DNA from 4 places in the Sporosarcina sp. P26b genome. Region 4 is predicted to be linked to each of the others. Evidence: riboswitches for the same ligand, from Rfam matches in the RefSeq annotation. Region 4 holds a riboswitch; each other region holds the start of a gene.
What was found. A riboswitch is a leader RNA that binds a small molecule or an ion and turns the genes downstream of it on or off. The one in region 4 is predicted to bind S-adenosylmethionine.
Positions count from the first base shown of each region.

Region 1: another riboswitch for S-adenosylmethionine. It lies ahead of mtnK (S-methyl-5-thioribose kinase); the one in region 4 lies ahead of metK (methionine adenosyltransferase).
Region 2: another riboswitch for S-adenosylmethionine. It lies ahead of CSV69_RS10710 (methionine biosynthesis PLP-dependent protein); the one in region 4 lies ahead of metK (methionine adenosyltransferase).
Region 3: another riboswitch for S-adenosylmethionine. It lies ahead of CSV69_RS06435 (bifunctional homocysteine S-methyltransferase/methylenetetrahydrofolate reductase); the one in region 4 lies ahead of metK (methionine adenosyltransferase).

Region 1 covers NZ_PDYW01000022.1:3,527-8,276, forward strand. The annotation lists gene CSV69_RS13770 (glycerol-3-phosphate dehydrogenase/oxidase) at 1-1,242, opposite strand, end outside; SAM riboswitch class I at 1,459-1,561, shown strand; gene mtnK (S-methyl-5-thioribose kinase) at 1,635-2,840, shown strand; gene CSV69_RS13780 (2,3-diketo-5-methylthiopentyl-1-phosphate enolase) at 2,840-4,033, shown strand.
Region 2 covers NZ_PDYW01000010.1:49,573-54,322, forward strand. The annotation lists gene CSV69_RS10705 (glucose 1-dehydrogenase) at 1-222, opposite strand, end outside; gene CSV69_RS10710 (methionine biosynthesis PLP-dependent protein) at 370-1,500, opposite strand; SAM riboswitch class I at 1,581-1,682, opposite strand; gene CSV69_RS10715 (DMT family transporter) at 1,840-2,178, shown strand; gene CSV69_RS10720 (DMT family transporter) at 2,181-2,495, shown strand; gene CSV69_RS10725 (methylated-DNA--[protein]-cysteine S-methyltransferase) at 2,514-3,029, shown strand; gene CSV69_RS10730 (FadR/GntR family transcriptional regulator) at 3,035-3,757, shown strand; gene CSV69_RS10735 ((Fe-S)-binding protein) at 3,906-4,625, shown strand; gene CSV69_RS10740 (LutB/LldF family L-lactate oxidation iron-sulfur protein) at 4,646-4,750, shown strand, end outside.
Region 3 covers NZ_PDYW01000004.1:158,993-163,742, reverse strand. The annotation lists gene metH (methionine synthase) at 1-1,341, opposite strand, end outside; gene CSV69_RS06435 (bifunctional homocysteine S-methyltransferase/methylenetetrahydrofolate reductase) at 1,322-3,181, opposite strand; SAM riboswitch class I at 3,264-3,375, opposite strand; gene CSV69_RS06430 (hypothetical protein) at 3,540-3,737, shown strand; gene CSV69_RS06425 (biotin transporter BioY) at 3,864-4,466, shown strand; gene bioB (biotin synthase BioB) at 4,466-4,750, shown strand, end outside.
Region 4 covers NZ_PDYW01000001.1:14,667-19,416, forward strand. The annotation lists gene CSV69_RS00115 (hypothetical protein) at 1-43, shown strand, start outside; gene CSV69_RS16735 (hypothetical protein) at 127-297, shown strand; gene CSV69_RS16740 (hypothetical protein) at 291-461, shown strand; gene pckA (phosphoenolpyruvate carboxykinase (ATP)) at 646-2,238, opposite strand; SAM riboswitch class I at 2,414-2,533, shown strand; gene metK (methionine adenosyltransferase) at 2,710-3,921, shown strand; gene CSV69_RS00130 (DUF3891 family protein) at 3,964-4,750, opposite strand, start outside; gene CSV69_RS00135 (hypothetical protein) at 4,742-4,750, opposite strand, start outside.

The DNA of each region.
Region 1 (4,750 bases), on a different contig from region 4:
GCCCGAAATGGGCATATTCTTCGTGCTGGACGGAGAAAATATTGTTCCTGTATCTGTTTTGAGTTTTGATGCGACGACATCTACAATCGTTTCCGCCATTTTTCGATAGCCCGTCAATTTGCCACCAGCAATTGTGATTAAGCCTGAAGCGGACGCCCAAATCTCATCTTTCCTTGAAACTTCGGATGCGCCTTTGCCCTTTTCATTGATCAAAGGCCGTAACCCAACCCAGCTGGATTCAATATCACTTGCTGAAATGGTCAACTTCGGAAAAATGAGTGCGATTGCGTCCATCAAATAATCGCGGTCGCTTACGGTCATTCGGGGATGAACCATATCCCCTTTGTAGTCAGTGTCTGTCGTCCCGACGTACGTTTTCCCGTCCCGTGGGATTGCCAACACCATCCGGCCATCTGGCGTGTCAAAGTAAACAATCTGATTCAAAGGGAATACACTTTGGTCGAAAACGAGATGAATGCCCTTCGTCAAACGAATTTCCCGTGCATCCAAGGAGTTGTCTTTCTCCCTCAATGTATCCACCCATGGACCGGCGGCGTTCACTATTGTTTTTGCGCGTATTTCACTAGTTTTGCCGCTCAATTGGTCAACTACGCTTACGCCTGCAACTTTTCCTTCATTGTAAATAAAATCGGTCACTTTTGTATAATTGAATACAGTCGCGCCTTGACTGACAGCTTCTTTCATCACTTCAATCGTCAGTCGGGCATCATCCGATCGGTATTCAACGAAACGGCCAGCCCCAAGTAACCCTTCAGCCCTGAGTTTAGGCTCCGCATGCAACGCTCTTTCTCTGGTCAACATGCTTTTTCGTTCTTCTTTTTTCACGCCCGCCAAAAAATCATAGACGCGTAAACCGATAGAGGTAGTGAATTTACCCATTGATCCGTCCTTATAAATCGGCAAAAGCAGCCACTCGGGCTTCGTCACATGGGGTCCATTTTCATAGACAACTGCCCGTTCCTTGCCTGTTTCCGCAACGATCTTCACTTCAAGGTTTTTCAGGTATCGCAAGCCGCCATGAATCATTTTTGTAGAACGGCTGGACGTCCCTGCAGCAAAATCCTGCATTTCCACAAGCACCGTTTTCATGCCACGGCTGGCAGCATCCAAGGCAATTCCAGCCCCCGTAATGCCGCCCCCGATGATTAATACATCAAATTCTTCTGCTTGTACTGTTGAAAGTACTTCACTTTTTAGTAACGCATTAGGATGTTCAGTCATTTTAGTTAAAGCCTCCACATATTTTATTCGTTCACTAATTATACTACAATTTAGATTACTAAATCTCTTGATTTACAAAACGTTTAGAAAATGCAATATGTGGTCAGTGTTTTAACTATTTGATGGGTTTCAATTAAATAGACAATGGGTAAAAGTCATGCTATAATTTCATATAACATTGTGCGAATCTAATGGTAATTAAAAATAATAAATATACTCTTATCAGGAGCAGGCGGAGGGAAAAGCCCGATGAAGCCCGGCAACCGACTCAATTGAGCACGGTGCTAATTCTTACAGCATTTATGCTGAAAGATAAGAAGTTGTGTGAAAAACCTCTTCTTAACTGAAGGGGTTTTTTTATCATCATAGACGATGCAGAAGGAGGATAAAACATGAATATATCAAGTAGTCATCAGGAACTGGCAACCTATGCATTCTTAGAATTCGATGAAATTGTGAAGTATGTTAAAAAGCGTGGCTTCTTTAGTGAACAAGAACAAGTTGTTGTGACGGAAGTAAGTGATGGGAAGATCAATCATGTTTATCGATTAACGGGAGAACAGAAGAGCTTGATACTCAAGCAGGCTGTACCTTACGCGAGGATTGTAGGAGAGTCAATGCCTATCCCGATCGACCGGGTCGTTCTCGAAGCAAAAGTATTACAGGAATACGATAACATCATTCCCGGTTCTGTTCCGAAAGTGCTCCATCTGGATGAAATCATGGCGATTGTTGTGATGGAAGACATGCATCCGATGGAAATGGGGCGCACAGCTTTGAATAATGGGACGGAATCTGCCATATTTGCTAGAGACATAGGTGTATTCAGTGCGAAAACGAGCTTTTATACGTCCGATTTCTACCTAGATCCAAAACTAAAGAAAGAGTTGAATGCCTCTTTTGCAAATCCGGCCATGCGAGAAATGACGGAAGAACTCTCTTTCGATTGTCCCTACAATATGCATGACAGCAATTTCTTTGAAGAAGGCTTGAAAAATGATGTGTTATTTCTGAGTCAAGACCACCGTTTACAGCTGGAAGTGGCGAAGTTGAAACGTAAATTCATGACAAAAGCAGATGCGCTCATTCATAGCGACTTACATAGTGGTGCCATATTTATGGGACAAGACAAAACAGTTGTTTTCGATACCGAGTTTGCTTGTTTTGGGCCGTTCGGGTTTGACATGGGGCATTTTATCGCGAGCCTACTGTTGAATGGCATCGGTCACCCTGAATTTAAAACGAAGCGCTATGAACAAGCGCGGGAAACCTGGTATGCGTACACAGAGACATTCGCACAAGTTTGGAGAGAAGAATCCAATGAGCCTTATACACAACTCGACGGTTTTCTGACGCATGTTATGGACGAAAGCTTTACCGATATGCTGGGGTATGCAGGATGCGAATTGGTCCGCCGCTCTATCGGTATTGCCCAAATTGACGATTTAAATTATGAACAAGATGAAGAAAAACGTATGGCCAGAAGGAAAAAAGTGTTGGAGCTCGGGAAGTATTTGATACTTAACCGTAATACAATACGCTCTCTCGAAGAATTGGAGAGCTGGTTCATCGACAGTAGTCACAAGGAGGAATTTTAATGGGAGTTACAGCCACTTATCTATTTCCGACACATCTAGAGCAAGAAAAAATAGCGGAGCAACATGCACTCGGGCTCACAATCGGGTCTTGGACAGACATTCCGCATCTTGAACAGCAGCAACTGAAGCACCATAAAGGTGAAGTCGTTTCTGTGGAAAAAGGGGAAGTGAAGGATATGGTAAAAATCTTTTATCCGTCCGCTAACTATTCGGCAGATCTTCCCGCGATTTTCACGACAGTCTATGGCAAGCTATCCTTTTTTGAAGGCTATGAATTAATCGATTTGGATTTTGGCAAACAATTGCTTGCACAATTTCCAGGTCCGCGCTTCGGTACAAAAGGAATTCGTGAACAGTTGAATGTCATGGATCGCCCATTGCTGAAAGCCATCTTCAAGGGAGTCATGGGAAGGGATCTGTCCTTTTTCTCCGGCCAACTGGAAGAATTGCTAGCTGGCGGTGTCGATCTTATCAAAGACGATGAAATTCTTTTTGAGAATGAATTAACACCGTTTTACAAGCGAATTACAACAGCAAAAGACATTATCGATCGGCATTATGAACAGACCGGAAATCGGGCATTGTATGCAGTGAACTTGTCGGGGCGGACGAATGAGCTTCACGACAAAGCGGAACAGGCGGCAGCGCTCGGCGCGAATGCGTTATTATTCAACGTCCATGCGTATGGACTAGATGCACTTCAAACGTTGCGTGAAAATAACAATATCGCTTTGCCGATTGTGGCGCATTCCGCATTATCGGGCGTTCTAGCAGGACAAGCGGGTGGCGGATTCTCTTACTCGTTATTGGTAGGGAAATTAACGCGGCTAATCGGTGGAGATCTATCCTTGTTCCCAAGCCCATATGGCAATGTCGCCATTTCGCGGTTCGATGCGTTGGCAATTAATGAAGCGTTGATTGAAGACAATGGCTTCGAAAAAACATTTGCCGTTCCTTCCGCTGGAATTCATCCAGGCATGGTGCCACAATTACTGAAAGATTTTGGAGATAATCTTGTCGTCAATGCTGGTGGCGGAATATTCGGCCATCCCGACGGACCGACGCAAGGTGCCAAAGCATTCCGGGCGGCGATTGACGCAAGTGTCAAACAAATTTCTCTCGAAGAAGCGGCAAAAACATCAGAACCTCTGAAACGCGCCATCGACCAATGGGGCGTTGTCGAGTCAGTATAAGAACAAAACGAGCCTCCTGGGGTTGTATCCAAGAGGCTCGTTTTTTTAGATAGAATGAATCAGAAATCTTGCTAATAACGCTTCGCCGCTTTGTGGATGCCTCCCGCAATAAGCCAGAAAGGAAACCACTTTCAGTCTTATCGCTTCGGCTACCACGTAGGCGCGCCTTCGCTGGATGGTCCAGGTTAGAAAGCGTATTTCGTTATTGGGGATTAAACCTGCACTCCTTCTAATCCACTACTATTTAGGTTGCGATATCGACTAATGTACATAAACCGAGAGAAAGCATTTAACAACAGTCCCTATACAATGGATAGAATTGGAGTTCCCGCTAATACCGCTTCTGCGCTTTGTGGATGCCTCCCGCGATAAGCCAGAAAGAAGACCACTTTCAGTCTTATCGCTTCGGCTACCACGAAGTCGCGCCTTCGCTGGATGGTCTCTGTGGAGGAAAGCGCATTTCATTAGCGGGGATAAGACCTGTACCCTATAGTGCGTCTATCTTCAATGAAATTAGTATCAAATAGTAATCACATTATAATCTCGGTCTATACATCACCCAAATACTTTCAATAATGGGACACCCCAGCGCAGGCGCGGCAAAGGCATCCCCAAAGCGCCAAGCGAATTACAATCCACACTCCGCTTCGCGCAACTCTCTCTCAATAATGTTCACCCTAAAGGGGTAGTCATAGCGGATTCAGTGGGGTTCTTTAA
Region 2 (4,750 bases), on a different contig from region 4:
AATCATGTTTTGTACATCTTCTTCAATGGTAACGTTTGTTTTAACCGCAAGAGCCTCACCGCCTGCACTTATGATAGTCTGGACAGTTTCTTCTGCACCTTCCATATTCATATCTGCAATGATCAGTTTTGCACCTTCACGGGCATATAGTTCAGCGATTTCTCGTCCAATACCAGATCCGGCACCTGTTACTACTGCTACTTTATTTTCTAATCGTTTCATTAAAGCCGCCTCCAATTGTATTCGTATTTCTCATTCTATTATATACTTTAACGTCTAACTAATGAAGTTATTCGTGTTATTTCGATCAAATCAAAAACAGCTTGAACCGTCAAAATGAAATTGACTGTTTAAGCTGTTGGTCATACATTATTGTACTTTGACACCTTCTACTACCTCTTTTGCAGCGTAAAGTGCTTGTTTCACATCTGCAATTAAATCTTCCACGTCTTCCACGCCCACTGAGAAACGCAGCAGTCGGTCATCTACTCCGCGACGATTACGTTCTTCCAATGGAATATCCATATGCGTCTGCGTAGTTGGATACGTGATGAAGCTTTCGACTCCTCCTAAACTCTCCGCAAATGAAATTAGATTCATACTCTCTAGGAATGGTCCAACCCACTCACTGTTCTGCACTCGGAATGACAACATACCACCGATTCCTGCGTAGAGCACATCTACAATAAGAGGTTCTTGTTCTAAATATGATACCATCGCCTTTGCATTTGCGTCATGTTGTTTCATGCGTAAGTGCAGTGTCTTTAAACCGCGTACAACAAGCCATGAATCAAGAGGGGACAATGTAGCACCGATTGCATTGTGGTTTGTAAATAACCGTTCACATAATTCTTCACCCTTAGCGACGACAAGACCTGCTAGAACATCATTATGTCCACCGATATATTTTGTTGCACTATGGATGACAATATCTGCGCCTTCTTCGATTGGGCGCTGGAAATAAGGTGTCAAGAATGTGTTGTCGACAATCAACAATACATTATGCTTTTGAGCCAATTCCGCATACGTACGGATTGTTATATTTTGCATTAGCGGGTTCGTAGGTGTTTCTAGGAAAATCGCTTTTGTTTGATCTGTAATCGCTTGCTCGACTTCTGCTACATCATTGAACGAAAGGTAACGAGTCTTCACATTATACATTTCTTCATATTGATTAAATAAGCGATACGTGCCGCCGTATAAGTCTTCAGGCGCCAATAATTCTGAACCAGCCTTAAATAAAGATAATATTAGTTGAATGGCAGCCATCCCAGAGCTACATGCGAATCCTTGATCTCCTGATTCCAAGTTTGCAATTCCTTCTTCTAAAACAGAACGTGTTGGATTTTTTGTGCGTGTGTAATCATACCCGGTTGACTTGCCCAGTCCTTGATGATGATAAGCTGTTGACAAGTAAATTGGTGTGTTGACTGCGCCGGTTTTCTCATCGCTATGGTTGCCAAGTTGTACTAGTCTTGTTTCTAATCCGTTGTTTGTCATGAATATCCATCCCCCTAGAAAAAATAAAAAAGAACCTCTTCTTTTCGAATAGGCCCTCGAACATACAAGTGTATACAATATTCTCATCTTCAAGGTGATTGTCACCCTTGGATTTAGCACCGTGCCTGTGGCTGGTTGCTGAGACATCTCTGGGCCTATCCCTCCGTCTCTCTCGATAAGAATATTCGCAATATAGGCAAAACTGTTGACGGATTTATTCTATCATGCAGATATACTAGATGCAAGCTTCCTTTAAAGTGTGATCAGATGATTTTTTTGTTTCAGTAAAATATTTGCTATACTTACTAGATACGCATCACGATGGGGGGAGTCTTCCTTATGGCTTGGAGTTACGTCGCATTGGCGGCAGTTATAGAAATCCTCTGGGTAGTCGGTCTTCGGTACTCTGACACAGTACTCCAATGGACTGGAACCGGTGTGGCCATTATCTTTAGTTTTTATTTCATTATTAAGGCTTGTGAAAAATTGCCTTCGGGTACGGTGTATGCAGTCTTTACAGGATCCGGCGCCGCCGCTATCCTATTAGTGGATATATTCGTCTTTCATGCAGCGTTCACATGGGTTACGCTATCGTTCATCGGTTTGATTGTCATTGGCGTAGTTGGCATTAAGCTTACAACGGACGATGATCAGGTGGATGCAGAAGGAGGTGGCTGATAATGGCATGGGTGTATTTAGCTATTGCCAGTCTCGGTGAAATTTTCGGTGTAATGAGTATCAATTATTACTTGCAAAAGCGTTCCATTAAACGATTATTTCTCATTGTAGGGGTATTTGGCTTCGGCTTTATTTTCTTGTCACTTGCGATGAGAGAAATTCAGATGAGTACAGCTTATGCGGTTTGGACAGGATTTGGAGCAGCTGGAGCCGTGTTGATGGGAATATTGATTTTCAAAGAATCCGCCAGCCTCAAACGTCTTTTCTTTCTTTCGCTCATTATTCTAGGGGCTGTGGGCTTAAAACTATTCGGATGAAGGAGAGTGAATATTTTGGTGTATTGGACACAATTTGAATTTAATGAATGGCTAGTGACACTGGCAGCTACGGAAAAGGGACTGTGCTATGTCGGAATGGCTGACGATAGTGTAGAGCGATTAAAGGAATGGTTGAAACGCTCTGATACGGAAGGATTAATAGAAGACAAAACGAAGTTAACAGTCTATATAAGTGAGTTGAAAGAGTACTTATCAGGTACAATAACGAACTTCCCAACGGTTTCCTTCGATTTAAAAGGGACACTATTTCAGCAACAAGTATGGCAAGCCCTTCAACAAATACCGTATGGGGAAACTCGTACATATTCAAATATAGCGGAACGTATAGGAAATGTATCTTCTGTTCGTGCGGTGGCATCTGCAATAGGTAAAAACCCCGTGTTGATTGTAGTACCCTGTCACCGTGTTATTGCAAAAGACGGAAGTTTATCAGGCTACCGCGATGGCAAGGATTGTAAGCAAAGTTTATTACAATTAGAGAAGATAAGCTGGGTTAGTGATAGGACGGAGTGAGCAAGATGAAATATAAGCAAATTAAACCAAAGAAAATATATGAAGAAGTAGCAGATAGTTTATTGAACTCTATACAGTCGGGAGAGTTAAAACCGGGTGACAAATTGGACTCTGTACAGCAACTGGCTGAAAACTTTACCGTTGGCAGATCTACAATCCGTGAAGCCTTATCTACATTACGTGCTAGAGGACTGATTGAAATGCGTCAGGGAGAGGGTACATACGTCAAGGAGTTCTCTTCTGTCGATCTAATCTTTCCTCTGCAAAGTGCCATGCTTATGAATCAACAGGATATTCAACACTTATTGGCTGTAAGAAAAATAGTGGAGACCGGAGCGGCGGCGAATGCAGCGGAATCACGTACAGCAGATGATTTGGAGAAAATGGAAACGGCGCTTCATGAAATGAAGGAGCATGCCGGAGATATTCTACTGGGAGAAAAAGCGGATCTGGACTTTCATTTTGCCATCGCAGAAGCAACAAAAAATCCGTTATTGCTAAACTTATTAAGTCAAGTAGCCGAGTTGATGAGTGAATCGATGAGAGAGACGCGTCGCATTTGTCTCTACACAGAAACAGCAACAGTAGAGCGTTTACACGATGAACATGAGGCGATCTTTTTAGCTATTCAATCACAGCAACCAGAAAAAGCGGCTAGTACCATGCAAGCCCACTTGTTGAATGTAGAGTCTGTGTTAACGACATATTGGCAGTCGGTACATGAATAACACTGTTCACTCACTATACGTTGAGTGAATTTTTTAATAATAATGAATGAATGCTCTGTTAATGGAAGGATAAGTATAGTATGCTATGTAAAAAGTTAGTCATCTGATGACCTGTTGACTATAAAGATATTGCGAAGAGGTGAAAGGGATGAAGGTTAGCTTATTTATAACATGTTTGGTTGATATGTTTTATGCAGACGCAGGCAAAGACATGGTGGAAGTATTGGAGAGACAAGGCTGTGAGTTGTCATTTCCCAAAGGACAGGTATGTTGCGGACAACCTGCCTATAACAGTGGATATGTTGAAAGTTCAAAGTCAGCTATGAAGAATATGATTAAGACGTTTGAGGACGCTGAATACGTAGTTACACCTTCTGGATCATGTGCGACAATGTTTAAATTGTACCCGGACGTCTTTAAAGACGATCCGAATTGGTTACCACGAGCACAGAAGCTAGCGGATAAAACGTATGAATTCACACAGTTTCTTGTGAATGTTTTGCAAGTCGAAAATGTAGGAGCAAAATTGACAGGAAAAGCGACTTATCATCCCTCTTGCCATATGACGAGATTACTAGGTGCCAGTGAAGAACCTAGAAAACTATTGGATCAGGTGGAAGGTCTCGAAATGATCCCGCTACCAAACGCGCATAATTGCTGTGGTTTCGGTGGGACGTTCTCCGTCAAGATGGGAGATATTTCGGAACAAATGGTAGATGAGAAAGTCAATAGTGCCATGGCGACAGAAGCAGATTATTTAATTGGAGCGGACTGTGGTTGCCTGATGAATATTGGAGGGCGTGCAGAACGGGTCGGTAAGCCGATCCGTGTAATGCACATCGCACAAGTATTAAATAGCCACGAGTAAATAAAAGTGAGGTGATAAGTATGTCGATGAAATTCAGCAAGAAAAATTTTACGGATCGAACAAAAGACAATATAGCAGACGATTTTATGAGACAAGCAGTGGCAAGTGCTCAGGAGCGTTTACAT
Region 3 (4,750 bases), on a different contig from region 4:
AGGAAGTACCGCGTCAAAGCGTTCTTCACCATCTTCTAGGTTAATGGAGTTGATGATCGCCTTACCTTGTGAGAATTTCAGCGCTTCCGCAATAACATTTTCATCTGTCGAGTCAATGACTAGAGCGACTTTAACTTTCTTCACTACTTCTTGCATGAAGCGAGTCATATCATGCAACTCATCACGGTCGGGATTCGCAAGACAAATATCCAATACGTGTGCTCCACGTTTTACTTGTGCACGTGCGATTTCAGAAGCCTCTTCAAATTTCTCTTCTACGATCAGCTGCTTGAATTTACGCGAACCGATCACGTTCGTTCGTTCACCAATCAATAGAGGACGCATAGTTTCGTCATATAGTAATGGTTCGATACCTGAAACTGCATGGCCGTGAGGTTCCGCTATTTGGCGAGGCTTTAAGTCTTTTACTGCTTCTCTAATTGCACGAATGTGGTCAGGCGTCGTACCGCAGCAACCGCCAACCATATTTAGCCAGCCTTTTTCGGCAAAGCCTGCAAGCTTTTTTGATAGGGACTCAGGTGATTCGTGGTAATGTCCTTCCGCGTCCGGCAATCCAGCATTTGGATAGCACGTAACGTAGCTTGTCGCTAACTCTGATAATGAACGCAAGTGATCTGTCATGAATTCAGGACCCGTTGCGCAGTTCAAGCCGACCGATAGAGGGTGAACGTGTTCAATGGAAATATAGAAGGATTCGATGCTTTGGCCTGCGAGAGTTGTACCCATAGGCTCGATTGTACCTGAAATCATAATGGGTATTTCGCGTCCAAGTTCTTCAAACGCCTTTTTAATGCCAATCGTACCAGCCTTTACGTTCAGCATATCCTGACTCGTTTCCATCAGAATCAAGTCACTGCCTGCTTCGATAAGTGCCTTTGCTTGAACGTAGAAATCATGAGATAATTCATCGAACGTAATCCCACCTGTAACGGAAAGTGTCTTTGTCGTTGGTCCGATTGCACCTGCGACAAAACGTGGCCATTCCGGTGTAGAGAACTTCGCCGCACTCTTTTTTGCAATTTCAACTGACTTTGCATTAATTTCATTTGCGCGGTGACCTAGTGAAAATTCATTCAGCACAAGGGGTGTACCACCAAACGTATTCGTGCAAATGATATCAGCGCCAGCTTCTAAGTACTCATCGTGAATCTTTTCTAAAACATCAGGGCGTAACACACTCATGTATTCGTTACATCCATCGTATTCTTCTCCGCCGAAGTCCTCTGTCGAGAAATCTTCCGCTTGTAGCATCGTCCCCATCGCACCGTCAATGATCAGGATTCGTTTATCTAGTTGTTCTTCAATAGGATGTCTCTGCATGTAGTAATTCCCTCTCCTTCTGCTCGTCTAATTCCTTAATATACTCATACAACTCTAACGTCATATCGTAACGAAGGAATGGTGTAATTAGATAGATACCTTTAAAGTATTTCGCTGCTGTATCAAGAAGTTCTTTTGCGATTTCCAGGCCAACTTCTGTCGATTGATCTCGATCATCACTGCACTGGCGCATTCTTTCCAATACTTCATCGGAAAGCTTAATGCCAGGTACTTCGTGATGCAAGAACTCTGCGTTTCGAATATTCGTCAACGGCATAATCCCAATAAAAATCGGTGTGTCCAAATGCTTCGTTGCTTCATATACTTCTATGATTTTTTCTTTTGTATAAACAGGTTGAGTGATAAAGTAGTCTGCGCCCGCTTCGATTTTCTTATCTAGCCGCTGTACGGCACGTTCCACTACGCGTACGTTCGGATTGAATGCTGCTGAAATAGAGAAGTTGGCTTTTTTGCGCAATGGCTTTCCAGAGAAGGAAATACCTTCATTCAACTTTTTGATTAATTGTATTAACTCCATACTGTTCACGTCATAAACGCTCGTAGCCCCTGGGAAATCTCCCACTTTCGTTGGGTCACCTGTTACCGCCAGCACATCCGTGATACCTAGTGCATCCAAACCCATCAAATGTGACTGCAATCCAATAAGATTATGATCGCGACATGTCAAATGAACGAGCGGGCGAATATTGTGTTGCATTTTAATGATTGAGCCCATCGCCATATTACTGATACGAGGGGAGGCAAGTGAGTTGTCCGCCATTGTGATCGCGTCAACGCCTGCATCGTATAATACGTTCGCGCCTTTGACATAATCTTCTGTCTCTAAATGGCGCGGTGTATCCAACTCTACAATCACCGTACGCTCTGTTTTGGCTTTTATGTGAAGCGGTTGGTGTTGTACAGGACTCGCTTCTTGGATGACGATAGGTTTTGACGGCTGTACGACTTTTTCTGTAATAGGCGCAAGTCTAGCTAACTGCGTTTTGGCTGCTTTAATATGTTTAGGCGTTGTACCGCAACATCCACCGATTAACCGAACCCCTTGATCGCGTAGTAGTACGGCAGCACGACCGAAATACTCTGCCTCTGATTCATAGACTATTCGTCCATCTTCTACGTCTAATAGGCTGGCGTTTGGATAAGCTGATAAAAATGCTTTTTTCGGTAACGTGACATTATCGAATGCTTGAATCGTGTGGTAAGGTCCTAAGCGACAGTTGACGCCTACAACGTCTGCACCGAGAGACTCAAGTTGGTGAAGAGCATCGTTTAATGAAAGTCCGTTTTGAAGTACACCGGGGTCATGCATAGAAACTTGTGCAATTAATGGCACGTCCGTAACTTTCTTTAATGTGCTAACAACAGATGCTAATTCTTCAAAATCATAATAGGTCTCCAATAAAAGACCGTCGGGATCACCTGTTAATAATGCGTTTGCTTGTTCTAATACGACTTTTTCTATTTCATCCAATGTCGCATCACTTTTACGAATGCCACGTAGACCGCCGATTGTGCCAAGAACGAATTGTCCGCCAGGTGCTGCTGCGCGCTTTGCGATTTGGATGGCTGCTTTATTGAATTCCGTCACATGACTCTCCAAACCATATCGGGCCAATTTAATCGCGTTAGCGCTGTATGTGTTCGTTTGGATGATATCTGCACCTGCTGCGATGTAGTCTTGGTGAATTTGCTCTATAATTTCGGGCTTTTCTATGTTTAGCTCTTCATAACAATAATCAATTCCGTAAGAATATAAAATCGTCCCCATTGCCCCATCTGCTGTTAGGACATTTGTTTGTAGTTTCTCTAGCAATGACATGTTCCCATCTCCCCTTTGCTTTTCTAATCAAAAAAAGCCTTCAAGTATATTAGAAGGCTTTGTAATCTCAATGACTAGTTCCCTCTCATCTTTTCAGTGCGTCAACTTGACAGACTGCTGGAAGTAGCACCTTGCCTAAACGGCTGGTTGCTGAAGCGTCGACGGGCCAGTCCCTCAGCTTCTCTTGATAAGATACGATTCTTATTCAATTATTTTGATTATTCTAACCACATCATAGCGGCTTTGTTGTTCTTCGTCAAGTGAACATTCAGTGAAGTTCGTAGTCGGGATTTGCAACATAGAGAAATTGCGATATTTATGATAAAGTTAAAGGAGTAAATTGAAAAGGTGAGGAATTATGCGGTTCTTTAAATACTCATTTCCAATCGCTGTTCTTGTAGGTACTCTTGCTTGGATCATGATAGGTAATAGTTACGAAGAAGTTACTTATGATATGCGCGTGTACATTACGATTGCAGCTGCAATATTTAGTGGTTTAATTTCAAGCGTTCTGTTCCGTAAAGAAAAGGAAGAACAGATTGATAAGAAGAAGTAGGCTGTCAGCATGATGCTGCAGTCTTTTTTTTATTTATTTTTAGAGTTAACTTAAGAATAAATAGTGTTGACACAAGATGAGTTAACCTCTATTATTTTTATGGTAACTAATATAAAAAGAGGTGACATGATGGCAACTGCAACAGAGAGTCGACCGGTCAGTAGATTCAATGCACTAACCATTGTATACAGTGGAATGTTCGCATCATTAATGATGATTGGTGCAAATATTACATCCTTCGTGCCGTTTTTAGTAGTTGGTGGAGTACCTATTACATTGCAAACGTTTTTCGCAATCTTGTCGGGACTATTACTCGGCAGCCGTCTAGGTGCGTTATCAATGACGGTGTATATGTTAATAGGGCTAGCGGGTGCACCGGTTTTCGCAAGATTTTCAGGCGGATTCGGTCAGATATTAAGTCCGACGTTCGGTTTTATTGTTACTTTCATTCTAATTGCTTATGTAGCGGGAAAGATTGTCGAGCGAAATCAGACCCTGCCTGCTTTTATTACCGCAGCGCTAGTCGCTACCGCAATCAACTACATACTAGGTACAAGTTGGATGTATTTTGCGTATAAGATGTGGGCTGCTGCACCCGAGGTGTTTTCTTATAAGATTGCATGGCTATGGATGATGCCTCCACTGCCAAAAGATCTAATTCTAGCTGTGTTGTCAGGCATGTTTGCGTTCAGAATATCAAAACACTTGAAAGTGAGGCGTACATTATAATGAATTACCAACAACTCGCTACTAGAGTACTAGAAGGACATGTATTAACCGACGAGGAATCACTTGCACTATTAAACAGCCCAGATGAAGATTTACTATTATTGCTGCATGCAACGTACTCGATTCGATCACATTATTTCGGAAATAAAGTAAAGTTGAATATGATCATCAATACGAAATCAGGTTTATGTCCGGAGAACTGTGGTTATTGCGCTCAGTCCATCGTTTCAAAAGCGCCTGTCGAAAAGTATGCAATGATGAAATCAGAAGAGATACTTGAAGGT
Region 4 (4,750 bases):
GAGGATCGTTGCTCGACATTGGTTTATGCATGGAAAGTGGTGAGGGTCATGCTTTGAACCCGCATAGGCACGTGGGGGATTGCCTCCAGCCATGAGCCAACTAGCGGTGGGGCTGCTAGCTGTCTCATGGCCACGGCCGACCCCGCAGTTGTGCCTGCGCTACTAAGTGAGAACCAAGTTAGGTTGTGGTTTATAGTAGATAAAACCAGTGACTGGGTAGTACTAATTCCTATTCTTGCAAAAGAAGAATCCGAACCGCCCTACACATTATCTAACGAAGGCGGCTGCACGTGGTAGGCGGAGTAATGAGACAGCCAGGTGCACTTCCTGTCTGGCTCATTGAGGAAGCCATCCACCACCGCCGAAGTGGGGCCAATGACCGCCCCCACTTACTTTGCCAGTCAAATCACTACTTTTGCATAAAACAAGGAAGAGTAAGGGTTCGCAAAACAGCTACCTAACATCGTATCCTACTTACTTGTATGAACAAATAATCCGCGCATTCGAAAAACAACTATCTGAACTGCCCTACACATCATCTAACGCAGGCGGAAGCCATCCATCGCCCCACTTACAATGCTCGTCAAATTAAAAACCAAAAAAGAGGCTGACCCAGAATTCTGGGTCAGCCTCTTTCAGCTATCATTACTTAATAACAGGTGGTCCACCTTTAATTGCGATGTCCTCTGAAACGTGGCTGAACTTCTTGAAGTTCTCACGGAAAGCATCAGCTAAGCGATTTGCTTCTTTATCGTATTCGTTCGGATCTTCCCAAGCATAACGAGGGTGTAGAACATTACTCGGTACACCTTCGATTTCAAGCGGCATATTCAATCCGAAGATTTCGTTCTTCTTTGTTTCTACATTATCTAATTTACCAGCGATTGCAGCGCGTACCATTGAACGTGTATAGCCTAAGTTCATACGTGAACCTACACCGTAGATTCCGCCAGTCCAACCTGTATTCACAAGGAATACTTTTGAGCCGTGCTCATCGATCTTCTTGCCAAGCATCTCTGCGTATGTTGCAGCAGGAAGTGGTAAGAATGGTGAGCCGAAGCAAGTAGAGAATGTTGGTTCAGGAGCAGTAATTCCACGCTCAGTTCCAGCAAGCTTGGAAGTGAAACCGCTCAAGAAGTGGTACATTGCCTGTTCTTTTGTAAGGATCGAGATCGGAGGCAATACTCCGGAAGCGTCGGCAGTTAGGAAGATAATATTCTTAGGATGACCAGCAACAGACGGTGTCACGATGTTATCGATATTTTCGATAGGGTAAGCGGCACGTGTGTTTTCTGTCAATGATTTATCATCATAATCTGGAATGCGCGTTACTTCATCCAATACAACGTTTTCTAAAACTGCACCGAAACGGATTGCTCCGAAAATTTCAGGTTCTTTTTCTGCAGAAAGATTGATACATTTTGCGTAACATCCACCTTCAATGTTAAATACGCCGTTATCAGACCAGCCATGCTCATCGTCTCCGATTAGTTTACGGTTAGCATCTGCTGAAAGAGTAGTTTTACCTGTTCCAGAAAGTCCGAAGAACAAAGCAACGTCGCCTTCTTCACCTACGTTTGCTGAACAGTGCATAGAAAGAATACCTTGTTCAGGTAGCAAGAAGTTCATAACAGAGAAAATAGATTTTTTCATTTCTCCTGCGTACTCTGTTCCACCAATCAAAACAATTCGTTTCTCGAGTGATACGATGATGAAAGTTTCCGAATTAGTGCCATCCACTTTTGGATCCGCTTTGAATGAAGGGGCAGCCAAAATTGTGAATTGCGATTCGTGTGCTTGTAATTCTTCTTCTGTTGGACGGATGAATAGCTGGTGAACGAATAGGTTCTGCCAAGCTAATTCATTGATTACTTGGATAGACAACTGGGAGTCTTTATCCGCGCCTGCAAATCCTTTAAAAACGAAGAGCTCGTCTTTTTCCTTCAAATGATCAATGACTTTCGTGTATAATGAATCAAAGATCTCTTCTGAAATTGGGCTGTTCGTGCTACCCCAATCTACTTTATCCTTAGACACTGCATCTTCAACGATGAATTTGTCCTTAGGTGAGCGTCCTGTGTACTTGCCTGTACGTGCAGTAATTGCGCCGTCTGCTGAAAGTTTAGCTTCGCCTCTTGCTGCTGCTTTTTCCGTTAATTCTGCTACAGACGCTTGGATCGTCACGTTGCTTCCACTAAGAAGACTTTTTAAACTATCATCAATTTTTGCAGATATCATATTTACATACCGTCCTTTGCGTAGTCGATTTATTTATCTTGATAAGAATATCCTAATTCGTAAATAGTATAACACATTAAGAATATTAATCTATACTAATGGAAAACTCAAGTGATTTAGAATAAAAAAATTGACAAAATCCAAACTTTTTAATAAGATGTGACATGAACGGATACTCTTATCCCGAGTTGGTGGAGGGTACAGGCCCTGTGAAACCCGGCAACCTGCAATAGACAGTAGTCTAGCGCGAAGGTGCCAAACCTGAAGCAAGGTTTAATTCCTTGGACGATAAGAGTGAAAGGTGCTGCGCGTGAAATTTTGCCTTTTACTCATGGATTGAATGTGAGTGAAGGGCTTTTTATATTGTCTAGCCCTGAATCCTTATGGTATATGCTTGACGTCTAGGCGTGGAACTTTACCAGGGACTTATGAGAGTACCGTATCATGATGCTTAATATAGGGGGAAACAAAATGACAAACCGTCGACTGTTTACATCAGAATCAGTTACAGAAGGCCATCCAGACAAGATGTGCGACCAAATTTCAGACGCAATTTTAGATGCGATCCTAACCGAGGATCCAAATGCGCGTGTGGCATGTGAAACGAGTATCACGACTGGACTCGTATTAGTAATGGGAGAAATCACTACGACAACGTACGTGGATATTCCAAAAGTAGTTCGCGATACTGTAAAGGAAATTGGATATGTTCGTGCGAAATACGGCTTTGATTACGAAACATCTGCTGTACTTACATCTATTGATGAGCAATCACCTGAAATTGCTGCTAGTGTCAACGTGGCACTTGAAGCGCGTGAAGGGTCTATGACAGATGAAGACATAGATGACATCGGAGCAGGTGACCAAGGTTTAATGTTCGGATATGCATGTAATGAAACACCGGAACTTATGCCTTTACCAATTAGTCTTTCTCATAAATTGGCACGACGTTTAGCAGAAGCACGTAAGGAAGAACTAATTCCTTATTTGCGTCCTGATGGCAAAACACAAGTAACAGTAGAGTATGATCAGGATAATAATCCAGTGCGAATTGACACGATTGTTATTTCCACACAACATCATCCTGAAGCTACACTCAAACAAATCGAGAAAGATATTAAAGAAGTAGTCATCGATGCAGTCGTTCCCAAAAACTTGTTGGACGAGCATACGAAATACTTCATTAACCCTACCGGCAGCTTCGTCGTTGGTGGTCCTCAAGGAGACTCCGGTCTAACTGGACGTAAAATCATCGTTGATACGTACGGTGGTTATGCACGACATGGTGGGGGAGCGTTCTCAGGTAAAGATGCTACAAAAGTGGATCGTTCCGCTTCTTATGCAGCTCGTTACGTAGCTAAGAACATCGTGGCAGCTGGACTAGCTGAGCACTGTGAGGTCCAGTTGGCATATGCGATTGGTGTAGCAAGCCCAGTTTCTATCTCGATCAACACATTCGACACAGGTAAACTATCCGAAACACAATTAGTGGAGTTCGTACGTGAATTGTTTGACCTTCGTCCGGCAGGCATTATTAAAATGCTCGACCTACGTCGTCCAATCTACAAACAAACAGCAGCGTACGGTCACTTTGGCCGCACGGATATCGAATTGCCATGGGAGCAGACGGATAAAGTGGAAGCGTTGAAAGAACTTGCTAGTAAAGTACGTGTAAAGCAATAATGGAGTGCAGAAAGGGGAAAACATTTCCTCTTTCTGCATTTTTTATTTATTTGCCGGCGTAATATGAAAAGGAATCAATTCATAATCTGCCTCTTCATAAGCTACTAGCAATCCTTGATCCTCAATGTCTTTTTTCAAAACAGTCTTTTGCTTTACTTCAACGTCAAATGAATAGCTAAATGGATAATTTTCCACCTTAATAGTGTGCTGATCTGCAAAATAGATCCCAATTCGTCCTATCGGTAATGCAGGGAAAATGCCTGTTGAAGGAATGCCGTCGCGAAAGAATATATGTTCATTCGCTTTGGCGACACCTGGATCATTCACACAACAATATAAAGAAAAGTTATCTCCAAGCTGAAGCAAGGCAAAATGCTTTTCAAATAATTCCTTATCAAAATCCTCGATTTCTTTATACAATCGTTCACGACGATTCTGTTCTCCCTCGATAAATAGCTTAGCTTCTTTTTCGTTATTACTCTGTATAAACTGTTCATAATGAAGACTACAAAGCATAGCTGCATAGTGGTCAATCTTTTCTACATCATCGATTCCTTGACGATAAAGTACTGTTTTAGGGAGAAGTGGGAAGTCAGTGAATCGAAAAGGTACCGACTTCGCATCATTCCAAAAAGGCTGTTTATCAAAAGGAGCCCAGCCGATGTCGTGGTTACGAATGGCAGTCAATACGGAATGACGCCATTGATCTTCAGGAAACATATCCTTTTTCCAGTGTTTCATTAATTCACCGGCTAGGTGTCCATGATGATGTTGTTGCACAAAGCTAAATGTTTTCTCGTGTTCACGTACAATCATCAACTCATCCTTT